Regions from separate parts of the Phytobacter palmae genome, predicted to be linked through region 2. Evidence: predicted binding sites of a transcription regulator. Region 2 holds the regulator's gene; the other holds the start of a gene.

Region 1 (8,703 bases), on a different contig from region 2:
GAACAAGCGAAATCCTGGTATGCGCAAATGATGGACTCCGCAGATAAAGGTAAAGCGTTTGATCAGGCTATCATGCCAGTACAAATGCTCTCTCAGGTGCCTTATTTCCAGCGAGAAGACCGTCGTGCACTACTGCCGTCAATCACGCTTGATGACATTCTTGCTTATCGTGATGCACTGAAAACCAATGCGCGTCCTGAATTTCTGGTGGTGGGGAACCTTACCGAACAGCAGACCAAAGATCTGGCGCACGGCGTTCAGGATCAACTGGGAGCGAAAGGCAGCGAATGGTGTCGCAACAAAGATGTGCTGATCGATAAACAGCAGTCAGTGATGTTCGAAAAAGCAGGCAACAGCACGGATTCCGCCCTGGCCGCCGTGTTTGTTCCGTCAGGTTTCGATGAGTTCACCAGCTCGGCTTACACTGCAATGCTTGGGCAGATCATTCAGCCGTGGTTTTATAATCAATTGCGTACCGAAGAGCAGCTTGGTTATGCGGTGTTCGCCTTCCCGATGAGCATTGGCCGCCAGTGGGGGATGGGTTTCTTATTGCAGAGCAACGGCAAGCAGCCTGCCTGGCTGTGGGAGCGTTATAAAGCTTTCTTCCCCACTGCGGAAGCGAAGCTGCGAGCCATGAAGCCGGAAGAGTTTGCGCAAATCCAGCAAGGGGTTATCGCACAAATCCAGCAGGCGCCGCAGACGCTGGGCGAAGAGGCCTCAAAACTCAGTAAAGATTTTGATCGGGGCAATATGCGCTTCGATTCACGTGATAAAGTAGTGGCTCAGATAAAACTACTGACGCCGCAGAAGCTTGCCGATTTCTTCCATCAGGCGGTGGTTGAGCCGCAGGGCATGGCGGTATTGTCACAGATTTCCGGAAGCCAAAGCGGGAAAGCGGAATACGCGCAGCCCGAAGGGTGGAAAGTCTGGGACAGCGTCAGTGCGTTGCAGCAATCCTTACCCTTGATGAGCGAGAAAAATGAGTGAAACCGCTGAGTCCCTTGATCCACTCCGCTTGCCACTAACCGGCGAGCGCCTGATTGAAGCCTCTGCGGGCACCGGTAAGACCTTCACCATCGCCGCACTCTACTTGCGGCTGTTACTTGGTTTAGGCGGCAATGCCGCCTTTCCACGCCCTCTGAACGTCGAAGAGCTGTTGGTGGTGACCTTTACTGAGGCCGCCACCGAAGAACTTCGTGGGCGCATTCGCAGTAATATCCATGAACTTCGCATCGCCTGTTTGCGCGAGACAACCGAAAACCCGTTATATGCCAGTCTGTTGCGCGAGATTAGCGATAAGCAACAGGCCGCGCAGTGGCTGATGCTCGCTGAACGGCAGATGGATGAAGCTGCCGTCTTTACTATCCATGGCTTTTGCCAGCGCATGCTTAGCCTCAATGCCTTTGAATCCGGCATGCTGTTTGAACAGCAGCTGATCGAAGATGAATCACTGCTGCGCTATCAGGCCTGCGCTGACTTCTGGCGTCGCCACTGTTACCCCTTGCCGCGCGACCTGGCACAGGTGGTTCACGAGTCGTGGAAAGGTCCGCATGATTTGCTCAAAGCCATCGACCGCTATTTGCAGGGAGAAGCGCCGCAAATCAAAGCCGCACCGCCAGCAGATGAGACGCTTGAGAGTCGCCATCAGAAAATCATTGCGCAAATCGATGGCGTTAAACAGCAGTGGATTGCGTCCGTGGACGATCTGGGGCCGCTGATTGAAGGCTCCGGGATCATGCGGCAAAAATTCAATCGTACCAACCAGGCTCGCTGGATCGAGAAGATCAGCGCCTGGGCCAATGAAACGACCTGTAGTTATCAGCTACCGGAAGCGCTGGAAAAGTTTGCGCAATCGTTCCTGCGTGAGCGGACTAAAGAGGGCGGTGTGGTACCGGAGCATGCGGTTTTCGAGGCAATTGAAACCTTACTGAATGTACCACTGACGCTCAATGATTTAATGTTAACCAGCGCGATGCGCGAAATCCGTGAGGCGGTGGCGAGAGAAAAACGTCGCCGTGGCGAACTTGGTTTTGACGACATGCTGAGCCGGCTGGACAGCGCACTGCAAAGCGCGAGTGGCGAGGCGCTGGCAACGGCGATCCGCACTCGTTTCCCGGTCGCCATGATTGATGAATTTCAGGATACCGATCCTCAGCAGTACCGTATTTTCCGGCGTATCTGGCACCACCAGCCGGAAAGCGGGCTACTTCTGATAGGCGATCCGAAACAGGCTATTTATGCCTTCCGTGGCGCCGATATTTTTACCTACATGAAAGCGCGTGATGAGGTCAACGCCCGTTATACGCTTGATACTAACTGGCGTTCCGCGCCGGGAATGGTGGAGAGTGTTAATCAGCTTTTCAGCCAGACTGAAAACGCCTTCATGTTTCGGCAAATTCCTTTCCAGCCGGTGAAATCAGCAGCAAAGAACCAGTCGTTGCGTTTTACGATAAAAGGTGAAAAACAGCCTGCAATGGCAATGTGGCTGATGAAAAGCGAGGGCGTCGGCGTCGGGGATTATCAGGCCTTTATGGCCGAGCTATGCGCGACGCAAATCCGTGACTGGCTGATCGCCGGGCAACAGGGGGAGGCGTTGCTGCATGAGGGAAAAACGACTCGCCCTGTGAAAGCATCTGATATTACCGTGCTGATTCGTAGCCGCCATGAAGCGTCACTGATTCGCGATGCGTTGGGTCTTCTGAATATCCCCTCGGTTTACCTGTCTAACCGTGACAGCGTATTTGATACGCCTGAGGCTCAGGAGTTGCTCTGGCTATTACAGGCGGTCCTTACGCCGGAACGTGAAAACACGTTACGTAGCGCACTGGCGACATCCATGCTGGGTTTGAGTGCGCTGGATATCGAAACGCTTAACCAGGACGAGGCCGCATGGGATGCGATAGTGGAAGAGTTTGCCGGCTGGCGGGATATGTGGCTTAAACGCGGCGTTATGCCAATGCTGCGTGCATTAATGAGTGCACGTCATGTGGCGGAAAACCTGCTGGCAACACCAGGTGGCGAGCGCCGTCTGACGGACATTTTGCATTTGAGTGAATTGCTACAGGAAGCGGGCACGCAGGTAGAGAGTGAACATGCGCTGGTGCGTTGGCTGGCACAACATATCGCTGAACCGAATTCGAATTCGTCGAGCGAACAGTTGCGTCTGGAAAGTGACAAACATCTGGTGAAAATCGTCACTATCCATAAGTCGAAAGGGCTGGAGTACCCGCTGGTCTGGTTGCCCTTTATTGCCAATTTTCGCGTTCAGGATCAGGCGTTTTACCACGACCGCACCTCGTTTGCGCCCGTGCTTGATCTCAGCAAGGCCGAGGAGAGTATTGAACTGGCGGAGACAGAGCGCCTGGCAGAAGATCTGCGTCTGCTTTACGTGGCGCTGACTCGCTCGGTCTGGCATTGCAGTCTGGGGATTGCCCCTATTTTTCGTCGTCGTGGCGAGAAATCGGGGGAAAGCGATTTCCATCTCAACGCATTAGGGTGGCTTATCCAGCAGGGGCAGCCTCGTGATGCACAGGGGCTTCGGGCCTGCGTTGAGGCGCTGTGTGGTGATAATATCGCTCTGTGCGTTCCCGATGTGCCAGACAGCGTTCGCTGGCAGGCACCGCAAGATGCCGTGCAGGTGTTAACGGCCCGCCAGATGACGCGAACCGTGCGTGATGACTGGCGTGTGACCAGTTACTCAGGGCTGCAACAACGTGCGCATGGTATTGCACAGGATTTATTGCCGCGTCTGGATCTTGATGCCGCCGGGGAGCGAGATCTGCTGACCGAGCCAATGCTGACGCCGCATCAGTTCCCACGCGGCGCCTCGCCGGGGACATTCTTACACAGTCTGTTTGAAGAGCTGGATTTCACCCAGCCGATTGCCCCAGCCTGGGTGGCAGAGAAACTCCAGCGCGGCGGTTTTGAAGAGCACTGGCAGCCGGTTATCAGCGAATGGATCGACACGATCCTTCACGTTCCCCTGGCCGATACGGGGGCTTCTTTGCATCAGCTAACGGCAAAGGAAAAGCAGGTAGAGATGGAATTTTACATTCCTGTTGCACAAAATCTGCGCGCCGGGGTGCTCGATGCGCTGATACGCCGATACGATCCGTTGTCTGCTGAATGTCCGCCGCTGGATTTTCGCGAGGTGCGCGGCATGTTGAAAGGGTTTATTGACCTGGTGTTTCGCCATGAAGGGCGTTACTACCTGCTGGATTACAAATCTAACTGGCTGGGAGACTCCGCCGGGGCCTATACCCGCGAGGCGATGGCTGTCGCCATGCAATCTCATCGTTACGATTTGCAGTATCAACTTTATACACTCGCCCTTCATCGCTACCTGCGCCACCGCATTGCCGGTTACGATTATGAGCACCATTTTGGTGGCGTTATTTATCTGTTCCTGCGTGGTGTTGAGCGCGATAATCCGCAGCAGGGGATCTTTACCACCCGGCCTGACGCGGCATTGATAAGCCAGATGGATGCCCTGTTTGCCGGGGAAACACTGGAGGTAGCGCAATGAGACTGCGTACGTTACTGCAGCAGGCCGTAGCGCTAAAAATATTACGTCCGCTGGATGTGCAGTTCGCCCTGACCGTGGCCAGCGAGGATGAACCTGCGGTGATGCTTGCGGCGGCGATGCTGAGCTTTGACGCCGGAGAAGGCCATGTCTGCTTACCGCTTTCCCGTTTAGCGCCGGAAAGCCTTTCTGCCAGGGCACATCCGTTACTGACCTCTCTTTATGAAGAGGTTGGTTACCCTGTGGACTGGCGAAAGACCTTACTGGCCTCGCCTGCGGTCAGCGAAGGTGAGGCGGCAACGCCGATGATCCTAACAGGTGAGCGACTCTATCTGAACCGTATGTGGTGCAATGAATGCAGTATTGCCGCCTTTTTTGCCGAGGTTAATCAACCCCTGACGGTAGATGAAAACCGCCTGCGGCAGGCGCTGGACGACCTGTTTCTGCCTTCGGATGACATTAACTGGCAGAAGGTAGCGGCGGCGGTTGCGCTGACCCGCCGGGTATCCGTGATTTCAGGTGGCCCCGGCACCGGGAAAACCACGACGGTGGCGAAGCTACTTGCTGCGCTGGTGCAAATGGCTGATGGCGCACGTTGCCGCATTTGTCTTGCCGCACCAACAGGAAAGGCAGCCGCTCGTTTGACAGAATCATTAGGGACCGCCCTTCGTCAGTTGCCGTTGACTGACAAACAAAAGGCGATGCTGCCTGATGAAGCCAGTACCCTGCATCGTCTTCTGGGTGCGCTGCCTGGTAGCCAACGCCTGCGTTATCACGCTGGCAATCCTCTGCATCTGGATGTGCTGGTGGTAGATGAAGCCTCCATGATTGACCTGCCAATGATGTCACGGCTGATTGATGCACTGCCGCAGCATGCGCGGGTCATTTTCCTCGGAGACCGCGACCAGTTAGCGTCCGTTGAGGCCGGGGCGGTACTCGGAGACATTTGCGCCTGGGTCAATAAAGGGTTTACTCCAGAGCGCGCCGCACAGTTATCGCGGATAACAGGAGCAGCCGTTCCTGCTGGAGAAGGTGATTCGGCCAGTGCGCTACGCGACAGCCTGTGCCTGCTGCAAAAAAGCTATCGTTTTGGCAGTGATTCGGGGATCGGGCAACTGGCGGCGGCGGTTAATCGTGGCGATAAAGCGGCGGCAAGCGCGGTATTGAGCCGGGGCTTTAGCGATATCGAAAACAAACATCTGCAAAACGCAGAAGACTATCAGCGCATGATTGATGATGCGCTGGCAGGCTATGACCGTTTTCTTGGGCTGGTGCGCGATGGCGCACAGCCGCAAGAAGTCCTCACCGCTTTTGGTGAATATCAGTTGCTGTGTGCATTGCGCGAAGGGCCATTTGGTGTGAGTGGGCTGAACGATCGTATTGAGCAGGCGCTGGTCCGGCAGCGGCGGATTGCCCGCCCGGCGCATGCGCGCTGGTATCACGGCAGACCGGTTATGATCACACGTAATGACGCCTCGCTGGGGCTGTTTAACGGCGATATTGGTATTGCTCTCGATCAGGGGCAGGGCATCCGTGTCTGGTTTCCATTACCTGACGGCAGTCTGAAATCCGTGCAGCCCAGCCGCTTACCGGAACATGATACCGCCTGGGCGATGACGGTGCATAAATCTCAGGGATCGGAGTTTGATCATGCGGCACTGATTTTGCCGGGGCAAATTGTGCCAGTGGTAACAAGAGAACTGGTCTATACCGCGATTACCCGTGCAAAAAAGCGGCTCTCGCTATATGCCGATGAACGCATTCTGGCGCAGGCCATTGCCACGCGTACCGAACGGCGAAGCGGACTGAATGCTATTTTTGAAAGGATGTAGAACATAACCCTCACCCGATGGTGAGGGCTCCTGATCGACCTACCCCAAATCTGCCATCAGCACTTTTGACCGCCGCTGATAGTTGTACATCTCTTTTTTACTCTCCGGCAGGGAATCAATATCCACCGGGGTAAATCCGCGCTCCTGGAACCAGTGGATGCTGCGGGTGGTAAGGACAAAGAGTTTGCTCAGACCCATCTGTTTCGCCTGAGCTGCAATGCGCTCAAGCAACACTTCACCGCGTGATGAACTGCGATAGTCGGGATGTACCGCTACGCAGGCCATTTCGCCGATTTTTTCTTCCGGGAACGGATAGAGTGCCGCACAGGCGATGGTCAGGTTATCACGCTGAATGATGGTGAATTTGTCGATCTCCATCTCCAGTTGCTCGCGTGAACGACGCACCAGAATACCCTGCTGTTCCAGTGGGCGAATCAATTCGAGAATGCCGCCGATATCATTGATGGTGGCACGGCGAATCTGTTCCGCACTCTCCATCACAATCTGCGTACCGATACCGTCACGGGAGAAAAGCTCCTGCAATAAAGCACCATCTTCCTGATAACTGATCAGGTGGCTGCGGCGTACGCCACTGCGACAGGCTTTCATTGCGCCACGCAGGAAACGCACAGTACCTGAGTGATAATCGCCTTGCTCTTCGAGCGATTCGACCCGGGACTGGGCTTCGTTCGGGAACATCTCGGAGACAATCTGCCCATCTTCGTTGTAGACGCCCTGCGATGAACAAAAGCCGATCATCTTTTCGGCTTTCAGTTTGATGGCCAGTTGTGTCGCAATCTCTTCTGAGGTGAGGTTAAAGCTTTCGCCCGTGACAGATACCGCAACGGGGCCGAGCAGCACGATAGCACCGCTGTCTAACTGACGGTGAATGGCTTCTTCATCGATACGACGGATACGCCCGCTATGGCAATAGTCAACGCCATCGTCAACGCCAAGCGGCTGGGCGATAATGAAATTGCCGCTCACGACGTTAATGTGCGCGCCCTGCAGTGGCGTATTGTTGAGGCTCATGGAAAGGCGTGCGGTAATGTCCAGTTGCAGCAAGCCGGCGGCCTGTTTCACCAGTTCGAGCGTTTTGGCATCTGTTACGCGGGTATGTTTGTGATACACCGGTTCATGGTTATGCGCTGCAAGATTGGCATCAATCTGCGGACGTGCGCCATATACCACCACCAGGCGAATACCCAGGCTGTGGAGTAAGCCTATATCGCTGACAATGTTGGAAAAGTTTTCATGTTCAATGGCTTCGCCACCCAGCATGATGACAAACGTTTTTCCCCGATGGGTATTAATATAGGGAACAGAATGGCGAAATCCCTGTACCAGTTCGGTTCTGCGTTCCTTTACCACGGCCAACCCTCACTGCATGATTATTCGTAAATTGTGTATTTTTATTCTTTTATGGCGCCAGGTGCAAGCCATAAATTCGTCTTGGACAAAGAATAATTCCTGCGTGTCATTGCATGGATTGTGTATGTTTACCCTTTTATAGATGACAGTTTATGCGTCATTCGTTAAAGTTTTCGGTCAAATCTGACGTTTACTTACTATTTCATCTTTTTGCTCGGGAGAAGCATGTCGGGAAGTCAATCAAGGCTGAGCCGCCGCAGATTGTTACAAGGGGCGGGCGCTATGTGGTTATTGAGCGTGAGTCAGGTCGGTCTTGCCGCCGTCAGTCAGGTGGTGGCGGTGCGCGTCTGGCCTGCATCAACCTATACTCGCGTGACCGTTGAGTCTAACCGTGTGCTTAAATATCGCCAGTTTGCGCTCAGCAATCCGGATCGGCTGGTCGTTGATATTGAAGACGTTAACCTGAACTCCGTTTTGAAAGGGATGGGAGCCCAAATTCGCGGCGATGATCCTTTTATCAAATCTGCGCGTGTTGGACAGTTCGACCCAAAAACGGTGCGCATGGTGTTCGAGCTTAAGCAGGATATTAAGCCGCAGCTCTTCGCTCTTGCGCCGGTGGCAGGGTTTAAAGAACGTCTGGTGATGGATCTTTACCCGGCGAATGCGAAAGATGTGCAGGATCCGTTGCTGGCGCTTCTGGAAGAATACAACCAGGGCGATCTGGAAAAACAGGTGCCGCCTGCGCAAAGCGGGCCGCAGCCGGGGAAAGCGGGGCGGGATCGGCCGATCGTCATCATGCTTGATCCGGGCCATGGCGGTGAGGATCCTGGCGCCATTGGTAAATACCGGACCCGCGAAAAAGATGTGGTGCTGCAAATCGCCCGCCGCCTGCGCGCGCTGATTGAGCAGGAAGGCAATATGAAAGCCTATATGACGCGCAATGAGGATGTGTTTATCCCGCTGAAAGTGCGTGTCGCT
Region 2 (8,703 bases):
TTTACTGCTACCAGTCTTACTTTGACCGGCGAGATGTTAGTAAGCCACCCACGCGCACAGTCACTCTCGTTTAAAAATCAAACAAAAAATGAACAATCCCAGGCATTTGGGCAGAAAATTGGATGATAGTTTACCAGATTTTGCGGGCTTTGTGGTGAGGGGATTCTGGAAATGCTGAAAAAGAAGAGAGAATCAACCCATTGCTGTGGATAACGTGATTTTTATCCATAAAAAAACCCGGTAGAAACCGGGTTTTTCGCCAATCGTTCTGCTTTCGCAGAAAGCAATTAACGTTTGGAGTACTGCGGACGGCGACGTGCTTTACGCAGGCCGACTTTCTTACGTTCAACCTGACGAGCGTCACGAGTGACGAAGCCAGCTTTACGCAGTTCAGAACGCAGTGACTCGTCGTACTCCATCAGAGCGCGGGTGATACCGTGACGGATCGCACCAGCCTGACCAGAGATACCACCACCTTTAACAGTGATGTACAGATCCAGTTTCTCAACCATGTCGACCAGTTCCAGCGGCTGACGAACTACCATGCGGGCAGTTTCACGACCGAAGTACTGTTCCAGAGAACGCTGGTTGATTACGATTTTACCGTTGCCCGGTTTGATGAACACGCGAGCGGCGGAGCTTTTGCGGCGACCAGTGCCGTAGTATTGATTTTCAGCCATTGCCTATAATCCCGATTAGATGTCAAGAACTTGCGGTTGCTGTGCCGCGTGGTTGTGCTCGTTGCCAGCGTAAACTTTCAGTTTACGGTACATAGCACGACCCAGCGGGCCTTTTGGCAGCATGCCTTTAACCGCGATTTCAATCACACGCTCAGGACGGCGGGCAATCATCTCTTCAAAGGTCGCTTCTTTGATACCACCGATGTGGCCGGTGTGGTGGTAGTACATTTTGTCTTCGCGCTTGTTGCCAGTTACAGCAACTTTTTCTGCGTTCAGAACGATGATGTAGTCACCAGTATCAACGTGCGGAGTGTATTCCGCTTTATGCTTACCGCGCAGGCGACGTGCCAGTTCAGTAGCCAGACGGCCCAGAGTTTTACCTGTCGCGTCAACAACATACCAGTCGCGTTGTACGGTTTCTGGTTTAGCTGTAAAAGTTTTCATTAAAAGCTTACCCAAATAATAAGTTACACGTTGGTGAACACCCAAACGTTTAGTCAGTTGAGGTTCACACGACATTGTCCAGCAAACCTACCCCTTCGAATAGCCTATGCCGGCGCAGAGAAAGTTTTGGGAAAAAAACCTTCTTGTAACGTGGGGTCGCAGGATTATAGAGAAGTCGGGGTCAAAGATCGACCCCTATTTGTGATTTGGATAGGGGTTTTTCAGGGTTTGGGAATATGCGCTCTGATACCCTCGCCCCCTCTGCCAGGGGGAGAGTGACATTTATGGCATATGCTGACGCTTGAGGTACTCTTCGCTCTGCATCTCCTGCAGACGCGACAGGCAGCGCTGGAACTCGAACTTCAGCCGCTCGCCCTGGTAAATCTCGAACAGCGGAACCGCCGCGCTCACCACCAGCTTCACATGCCGCTCGTAGAATTCATCCACCAGCGCGATAAAACGCCGCGCTTCATTCTCCATCAGCGTTGTCATGACGGGGACCTCAAACAGCATTACGGTGTGATACAGACGAGAGAGCGCAATATAGTCGTGTTGACTACGGGCATCCACACACAGCGTGGCGAACGACACCGCCAGCGTCTGATTTTCCACCCCCAGCGTCACCAGCGGACGGTGATTGACTTCTAATACCGGAGAATGAGTACGTTTTGCCCCTGCCAGCGCTTGCCAGAGTTTATCCATCTGCTGCTGCGTCTCTTCATTTAAGGGCGAAAGCCACAGGTGTGCCTGGGTCAGGGTGCGCAGACGATAATCCACACCTGCATCGACATTCATCACATCGCAGTGCTGCTTGATGGCATCAATAGCCGGCAAAAAGCGCGACCGTTGCAACCCGTTACGATAAAGTTCGTCCGGTGGAATATTCGAGGTGGCGACCAGCGTAATCCCTCTGGCGAAAAGTGCCTTCATTAACCCGCCGAGCAACATGGCGTCGGTGATATCCGACACGAAAAATTCATCAAAACAGAGCACATCGGTTTCAGCTTTGAAACGGTCGGCGACAATCTCCAGCGGGTCACTATGCCCCTGTAGTTGGGTTAGCTCCTCATGCACACGCAGCATAAAACGGTGGAAATGCAGACGCTGTTTCCGCGCCCCCGGCAGGCTTTGATAAAAAAGATCCATCAGCCAGGTTTTACCGCGCCCGACGCCCCCCCACATATAAAGGCCGCGGATGGGAGTCTGCGTGGCGGGCTCACGCTTGCCCAACAATTTGCCAAATCTCGCCATCAATCCACCGCTTTGCGGGGCGGATTGTTCTTTGGTCACAATCTGCTGGTAAATGAGATCAAGACGGCTAACAGCTTCTTTTTGCACATCATCCGGTTGATGGCTACCCTCGTTGAGGGCATTGAGGTAACGCGATGTCGGGGTAAGGCTCTGCATGGTGTTATCGTTATTCCTTGAAAATCGATCCTGCCCACAGGGTTGGCGAAAAAAAGGTCGTTCTACCCTACGCGATGCCGCGTCGGGATTCCACTTCTGCGCGAATAGCGGTTATAGTGGCATAATCAGGCGCAGGCAAGGAGCTTGCAGCTATTACCCTACGGAACCATAAGACAATGGGAGAAGTACATGACCTGGGAATACGCGCTAATTGGGTTAGTCGTCGGCGTCATCATTGGTGCTGTGGCCATGCGTTTTGGAAACCGGAAATTACGCCAGCAACAGGCAATGCAGTACGAGCTGGAAAAAAATAAAGCAGAACTTGAAGAGTACCGTGAAGAGCTGGTCAATCACTTCGCTCGCAGCGCAGAACTTCTCGATAATATGGCGCATGATTACCGCCAGCTTTATCAGCACATGGCAAAAAGCTCCAGCAGCTTACTGCCGGAAATGTCTGCTGAGGAGAACCCTTTCCGTAACCGTCTGGCGGAGTCCGAAGCGGGCAACGATCAGGCGCCGGTGCAGATTCCTCGCGATTATTCCGAAGGTGCCTCCGGCCTGCTGCGCGGCAATGCAAACCGCAAATAATCACTATATTTCCGCATTTTTAACGGGCGCACAGGTTGCGCCCGTCTTGTCTATATAATCACAGCTATTATTTAGTTATTAACCTCATTGTTACCCGATTGAAATTTCAATAACATCAAACTGTTTTGCATCGTTTTCCCTTTCACTTTAGGTTGCGAGAGCCAGCATCAATGAAGAAACAAACCCAGCTGTTGAGTGCGTTAGCGTTAAGTGTCGGGTTATCTCTCTCGGCACCCATCCAGACTATGGCTGCGATGCCATCACAGGTTCCAGGCCAGGGAGCGGTTCCCAGCCTCGCGCCAGTGCTGGAAAAAGTTTTACCTGCCGTGGTGAGCGTGCAGGTGGAAGGTACAGCGGTACAAGGACAAAAAGTCCCTGATGAACTGAAAAAATATTTTGGCGACGAACTGCCCGAACAGCAGCAGGCTCAGCCTTTTGAGGGGTTGGGTTCCGGGGTCATTATCGATGCTGCAAAAGGTTACGTGCTGACGAATAACCACGTCATTAACCAGGCGCAAAAAATCAATGTCCAGCTCAATGATGGTCGCGAGTTTGAGGCCAAACTGATTGGCGGCGACGATCAAAGCGACATTGCGCTGTTGCAGCTACAAAACCCCAGTAACCTGACGCAAATCACTATCGCCGATTCCGATAAATTAAGGGTGGGTGACTTTGTCGTGGCAGTCGGAAACCCATTCGGACTGGGGCAAACAGCGACATCCGGGATTGTTTCTGCGCTGGGTCGAAGCGGACTTAATCTCGAAGGGCTGGAAAACTTTATCCAGACAGATGCCTCCATAAATCGTGGTAACTCCGGCGGCGCACTGCTGAACCTGAACGGTGAGCTTATTGGTATCAACACCGCAATCCTTGCACCGAGCGGCGGCAGCGTCGGTATCGGTTTTGCCATACCCAGTAATATGGCACAAACTCTCTCTCGCCAGTTGATTCAGTTCGGCGAAATCAAACGCGGTCTGCTGGGTATTAAAGGTACGGAGATGAGTGCTGATATTGCCAAAGCCTTTAACCTGAATGTGCAACGCGGCGCCTTTGTCAGCGAGGTATTACCAAACTCAGGCTCAGCGAAAGCAGGCATTAAATCTGGCGACGTGATTGTCAGCCTTAATGACAAGCCGCTGAATAGCTTTGCCGAGCTGCGTTCGCGCATTGCAACGACGGAACCGGGCGCAAAAGTGAAGTTAGGCATCCTGCGTGATGGCAAACCGCAGGATGTTGAAGTGACGCTGGATAAAAGCACTTCATCTTCCGCCAGCGCGGAACTGATCTCCCCGGCACTGCAGGGCGCCTCGTTGAGTGATGGTCAACTCAAAGACGGGACAAAAGGTATCAACATTGAGAACGTCGAAAAAGGCAGCGCGGCCGCTCAGGCAGGCCTGCGTAAGGATGATGTCATTATTGGCATTAACCGTACACAGGTACAGTCCATTGCCGAGCTGCGCAAGATCCTTGAAACTAAACCGTCAGTAATTGCCCTGCAAATCATCCGTGGCAATGAAACACTCTATTTATTACTACGTTAAGCAAATGCGATCCCGGATATCACCGCTACATGTGATGTCCGGAAAACTCGTGCTATGCTGCTGCGACTCCCTAATGACGACGCCCGCATCATGTTTTTGAAGCTCCTACGCTCGGTGGCAATTGGTTTGATGGTTGGTGGCATTATCCTCGCCGCCCTGCCTTCGCTACGCCAGCATAATCCGCTAACCACAACGCAATTTGACAGTACCGATGAAACGCCCGCGAGCTATAATCCGGCGGTTCGCCGCGCTGCGCCCGCAGTGGTCTATGTCTATAACCGCAGTATGAATACGTCATCGCATAATCGCCTGGAAATCCGTACCCTCGGTTCCGGTGTGATCATGGACCAACGCGGCTATATCGTTACGAATAAACATGTTATCAACGATGCGGATCAGATTATCGTTGCCTTGCAGGATGGCCGCGTTTTTGAAGCGCTGCTGGTAGGTTCAGACTCCCTTACTGATCTGGCAGTACTGAAAATTAACGCCACAGGCGGACTGCCGGTCATTCCGATCAATCCACATCGTGTACCGCACATTGGTGATGTGGTATTGGCGATTGGTAACCCATATAACCTGGGGCAAACCATTACCCAGGGGATCATCAGCGCCACCGGGCGAATTGGGCTGAACCCTACCGGCCGACAAAATTTTCTGCAAACAGATGCCTCTATCAACCACGGTAACTCCGGCGGTGCGCTGGTGAACTCGCTGGGGGAGTTAATGGGGATCAACACACTCTCCTTCGACAAGAGCAATGATGGCGAGACGCCGGAAGGCATTGGCTTCGCTATCCCCTTCCAGCTCGCGACGAAAATCATGGATAAGTTGATTCGCGATGGTCGGGTGATCCGTGGCTATATCGGCATCGGCGGGAGAGAAATCGCCCCCATGCATACCCAGAGCGGCGGTATCGATCAGATTCAGGGAATTGTGGTCAATGAAGTCTCGCCTGATGGTCCGGCAGCCCGGGCAGGTATTCAGGTAAATGATGTTATTGTCAGCGTAAATGGTAAGCCTGCGGTCTCTGCTCTGGAAACCATGGACCAGGTCGCGGAAATCCGTCCTGGCTCAGAAATCCCGGTAGAAGTGATGCGTGATGATAAGAAACTGAAATTGCAGGTCACAATCCAGGAATATCCTGCGACCAACTAACAGCAGTAAAAAACCGGAGTCCAATGAACTCCGGTTTTTTTTGCGCATCTCTGGAGGCAAACGGCGCACCAGACGACGGCGGCTATTTACTTATTAACGAAATCTTCGCCGAGTTGAATATCTTTTTTCAGGGTTTCCAGCATCCCTTCCAGCGCCTGCTGTTCAAAGGCGCTTAATTTTCCAATCGCCTGGCGTTCTTCAATACCATTTTTACCTAACAGCAGCGGCTGAGAGAAGAAGCGGGCATATTGGCCATCACCTTCAACATAGGCGCATTCAACCACGCCTTTTTCGCCCTGCAACGCACGCACCAGTGACAGGCCAAAGCGTGCGGCAGCCTGGCCCATGGAGAGTGTTGCAGACCCGCCACCTGCTTTCGCTTCGACCACCTCAGTGCCCGCGTTCTGAATACGTTTTGTCAGATCGGCAATTTCCTGCTCAGAGAAGCTGACACCCGGGATTTGCGACAACAATGGCAGAATAGTAACGCCCGAATGTCCGCCCACGACCGGCACTTCAACCTCGCCCGGCTCCTTACCTTTCAGCTCAGCCACGAAGGTATTAGAACGAATGATATCCAGTGTCGTTACACCGAACAGTTTATTTTTGTCATACACACCGGCTTTTTTCAGCACCTCTGCCGCAATCGCCACCGTAGTGTTAACCGGGTTAGTGATTACGCCAATACAAGCTTTAGGGCAGGTTTTTGCAATTTGCGCGACCAGGTTTTTCACAATGCCGGCATTCACATTAAAGAGATCGGAGCGGTCCATACCCGGTTTACGCGCGACGCCAGCGGAAATCAGAACCACATCCGCACCGTGCAGAGCGGGCGTTGCGTCTTCTCCAGAAAAGCCTTTAATTTTTACATCTGTAGGAATATGGCTGAGGTCAACAGCAACCCCAGGGGTTACAGGAGCGATGTCATAGAGAGAGAGTTCTGAACCTGAAGGCAGTTGTGTTTTAAGTAGTAGAGCTAACGCCTGGCCGATGCCGCCAGCTGCGCCGAGGACTGCAACTTTCATCATAAACTCCTTATTATGGTTAGCTAAATATTTTGTTACTCCATTGCGGCGACCTTAATTCACCCTGATAATTATGGCAACGAACCAGCCAAAATTCTGCGGCATGGCACGCTTTTAAAATATTATAATGGGCATTTGTGACCGTCAGACCGGCAAACCAAGCAACTAACATTGAGAGTTTACAATATAGCGCTGATATCCATCTAAACAATATCATTTCAGTAACATTTATTTTACTTTTGCTTGAATTTGCGACACATGACACAGTGGGTTCCCATAACGTAATTTGATAAAATTCTCGCAAACAATAAGAAAATTTGAGTTATTTCCATAGCAGATTATTTGCATAAAAATTCATCCATGTGCATAATAATGTAGTTTTCACGGCCTTAATACGGGTGACTTATGCGAAGCTCGGCAAAACAAGAAGAATTAGTTAAAGCGTTTAAAGCGCTGCTTAAAGAAGAGAAATTTAGTTCTCAGGGAGAGATTGTTCTGGCCTTACAAGAACAGGGCTTTGACAATATCAATCAGTCTAAAGTGTCCCGTATGCTGACTAAATTCGGTGCTGTGCGTACGCGCAACGCCAAAATGGAGATGGTTTACTGTTTGCCTGTCGAAATGGGCGTCCCAACCACCTCCAGCCCGCTCAAAAATCTGGTTCTTGATATCGATTACAACGATGCCGTCGTTGTGATTCATACAAGCCCAGGCGCTGCGCAGTTGATTGCACGCTTACTGGACTCGCTGGGCAAAGCAGAAGGTATTCTGGGCACCATTGCCGGTGACGATACCATTTTCACTACCCCGGCAAGCGGCTTCACGGTCAAAGAGCTTTACGAAGCTATTCTTGTACTTTTCGAACAAGAGCTTTAATTCATTCCCCCCGGTTTCGTGCCGGGGAAGAACGTCTCTGTCGGGCTCCTCTCTCTTCCTCCCTTGTTTTTAACACAATGTGCGAATTTCCTTCGCATTCCATTCACGCAATGAATGTTTTCGCACAAAAAATCAAAATCACGCATTTCATTGATTTTCATAGATAAAAAAATCAAAGAAGATTATGAACCCCCGTTTTTTATGCCTTTTTGACTATAAAAAAAGGTTTCTTTACCACTTACTTACAATGGCAATAATTAGCTCAGTATTAATTTTACACGTTATTAGTGTATACTTGATTTTGTGATGAGGGTCACGAAACAAAGCCCTCAGGAATTACGATTCGACGAGGTAAACATTATGAAAATCAAATCAACTGTAGCAACTCTCAGCATCCTTTCTGTTCTGTCATTTGGCGCATTTGCGGCGAGCTCTATTGATGCTGACCAGGCGCAAAACCGCCAGTCATTAGGCACCGTCTCAGTCGGCGGCGTTGCATCATCCCCCATGGATATGCGTGCAGAACTGAACAAAAAAGCGGATGAGCAGGGTGCGTCTTCTTATCGCATCATCGAAGCACGTACAGGCGATAGCTGGCACGCCACTGCTGAGCTGTATAAATAATTAACCGACTACCCTATGTCATCATCGCTCAACGGCACCAGGAATAAAAATAGCGGTATAAACCTTCTCGCCGTTGAGTATTGAGGAGAAAGACAATGAAACGTAACGTAATCATCGCAGCCCTTGGTTTAGCTTCACTGATCTCATTTGGCGCCAGCGCAGCTACCCAACTGTCCGATAATCAAACGCAAAATATGCAGGCCATGGGCTCCATTTCGGTTTCCCAGACCGCAAGCTCTCCAATGAGCATCCGTGATGAACTGTCTGCGAAGGCGGATGCGGCTGGTGCGAAAGCCTATCGCGTGACCGAGCTCCAGGAAGGTGATACCTGGCACGCAACGGCGGAACTCTACAAATAAA

What was found. Region 2 encodes ArgR, which controls arginine synthesis, uptake and breakdown. Its sites were predicted from a motif close to ANTGAATAAAAATACANT; they were not measured.
Region 1: the regulator ArgR is predicted to act here: its motif matches at 7,758-7,775, upstream of argA (amino-acid N-acetyltransferase).

Annotation. Positions count from the first base shown of each region.
Region 1 is NZ_JBCIVJ010000005.1:169,058-177,760, forward strand. It holds gene ptrA (pitrilysin) at 1-987, shown strand, start outside; gene recB (exodeoxyribonuclease V subunit beta) at 980-4,525, shown strand; gene recD (exodeoxyribonuclease V subunit alpha) at 4,522-6,354, shown strand; gene argA (amino-acid N-acetyltransferase) at 6,394-7,725, opposite strand; gene amiC (N-acetylmuramoyl-L-alanine amidase AmiC) at 7,951-8,703, shown strand, end outside.
Region 2 is NZ_JBCIVJ010000011.1:36,333-45,035, reverse strand. It holds gene rpsI (30S ribosomal protein S9) at 288-680, opposite strand; gene rplM (50S ribosomal protein L13) at 696-1,124, opposite strand; gene zapE (cell division protein ZapE) at 1,407-2,531, opposite strand; gene zapG (Z-ring associated protein ZapG) at 2,721-3,119, shown strand; gene degQ (serine endoprotease DegQ) at 3,290-4,660, shown strand; gene degS (outer membrane-stress sensor serine endopeptidase DegS) at 4,751-5,818, shown strand; gene mdh (malate dehydrogenase) at 5,905-6,843, opposite strand; gene argR (transcriptional regulator ArgR) at 7,249-7,719, shown strand; gene yhcN (peroxide/acid stress response protein YhcN) at 8,080-8,343, shown strand; gene yhcN (peroxide/acid stress response protein YhcN) at 8,439-8,702, shown strand.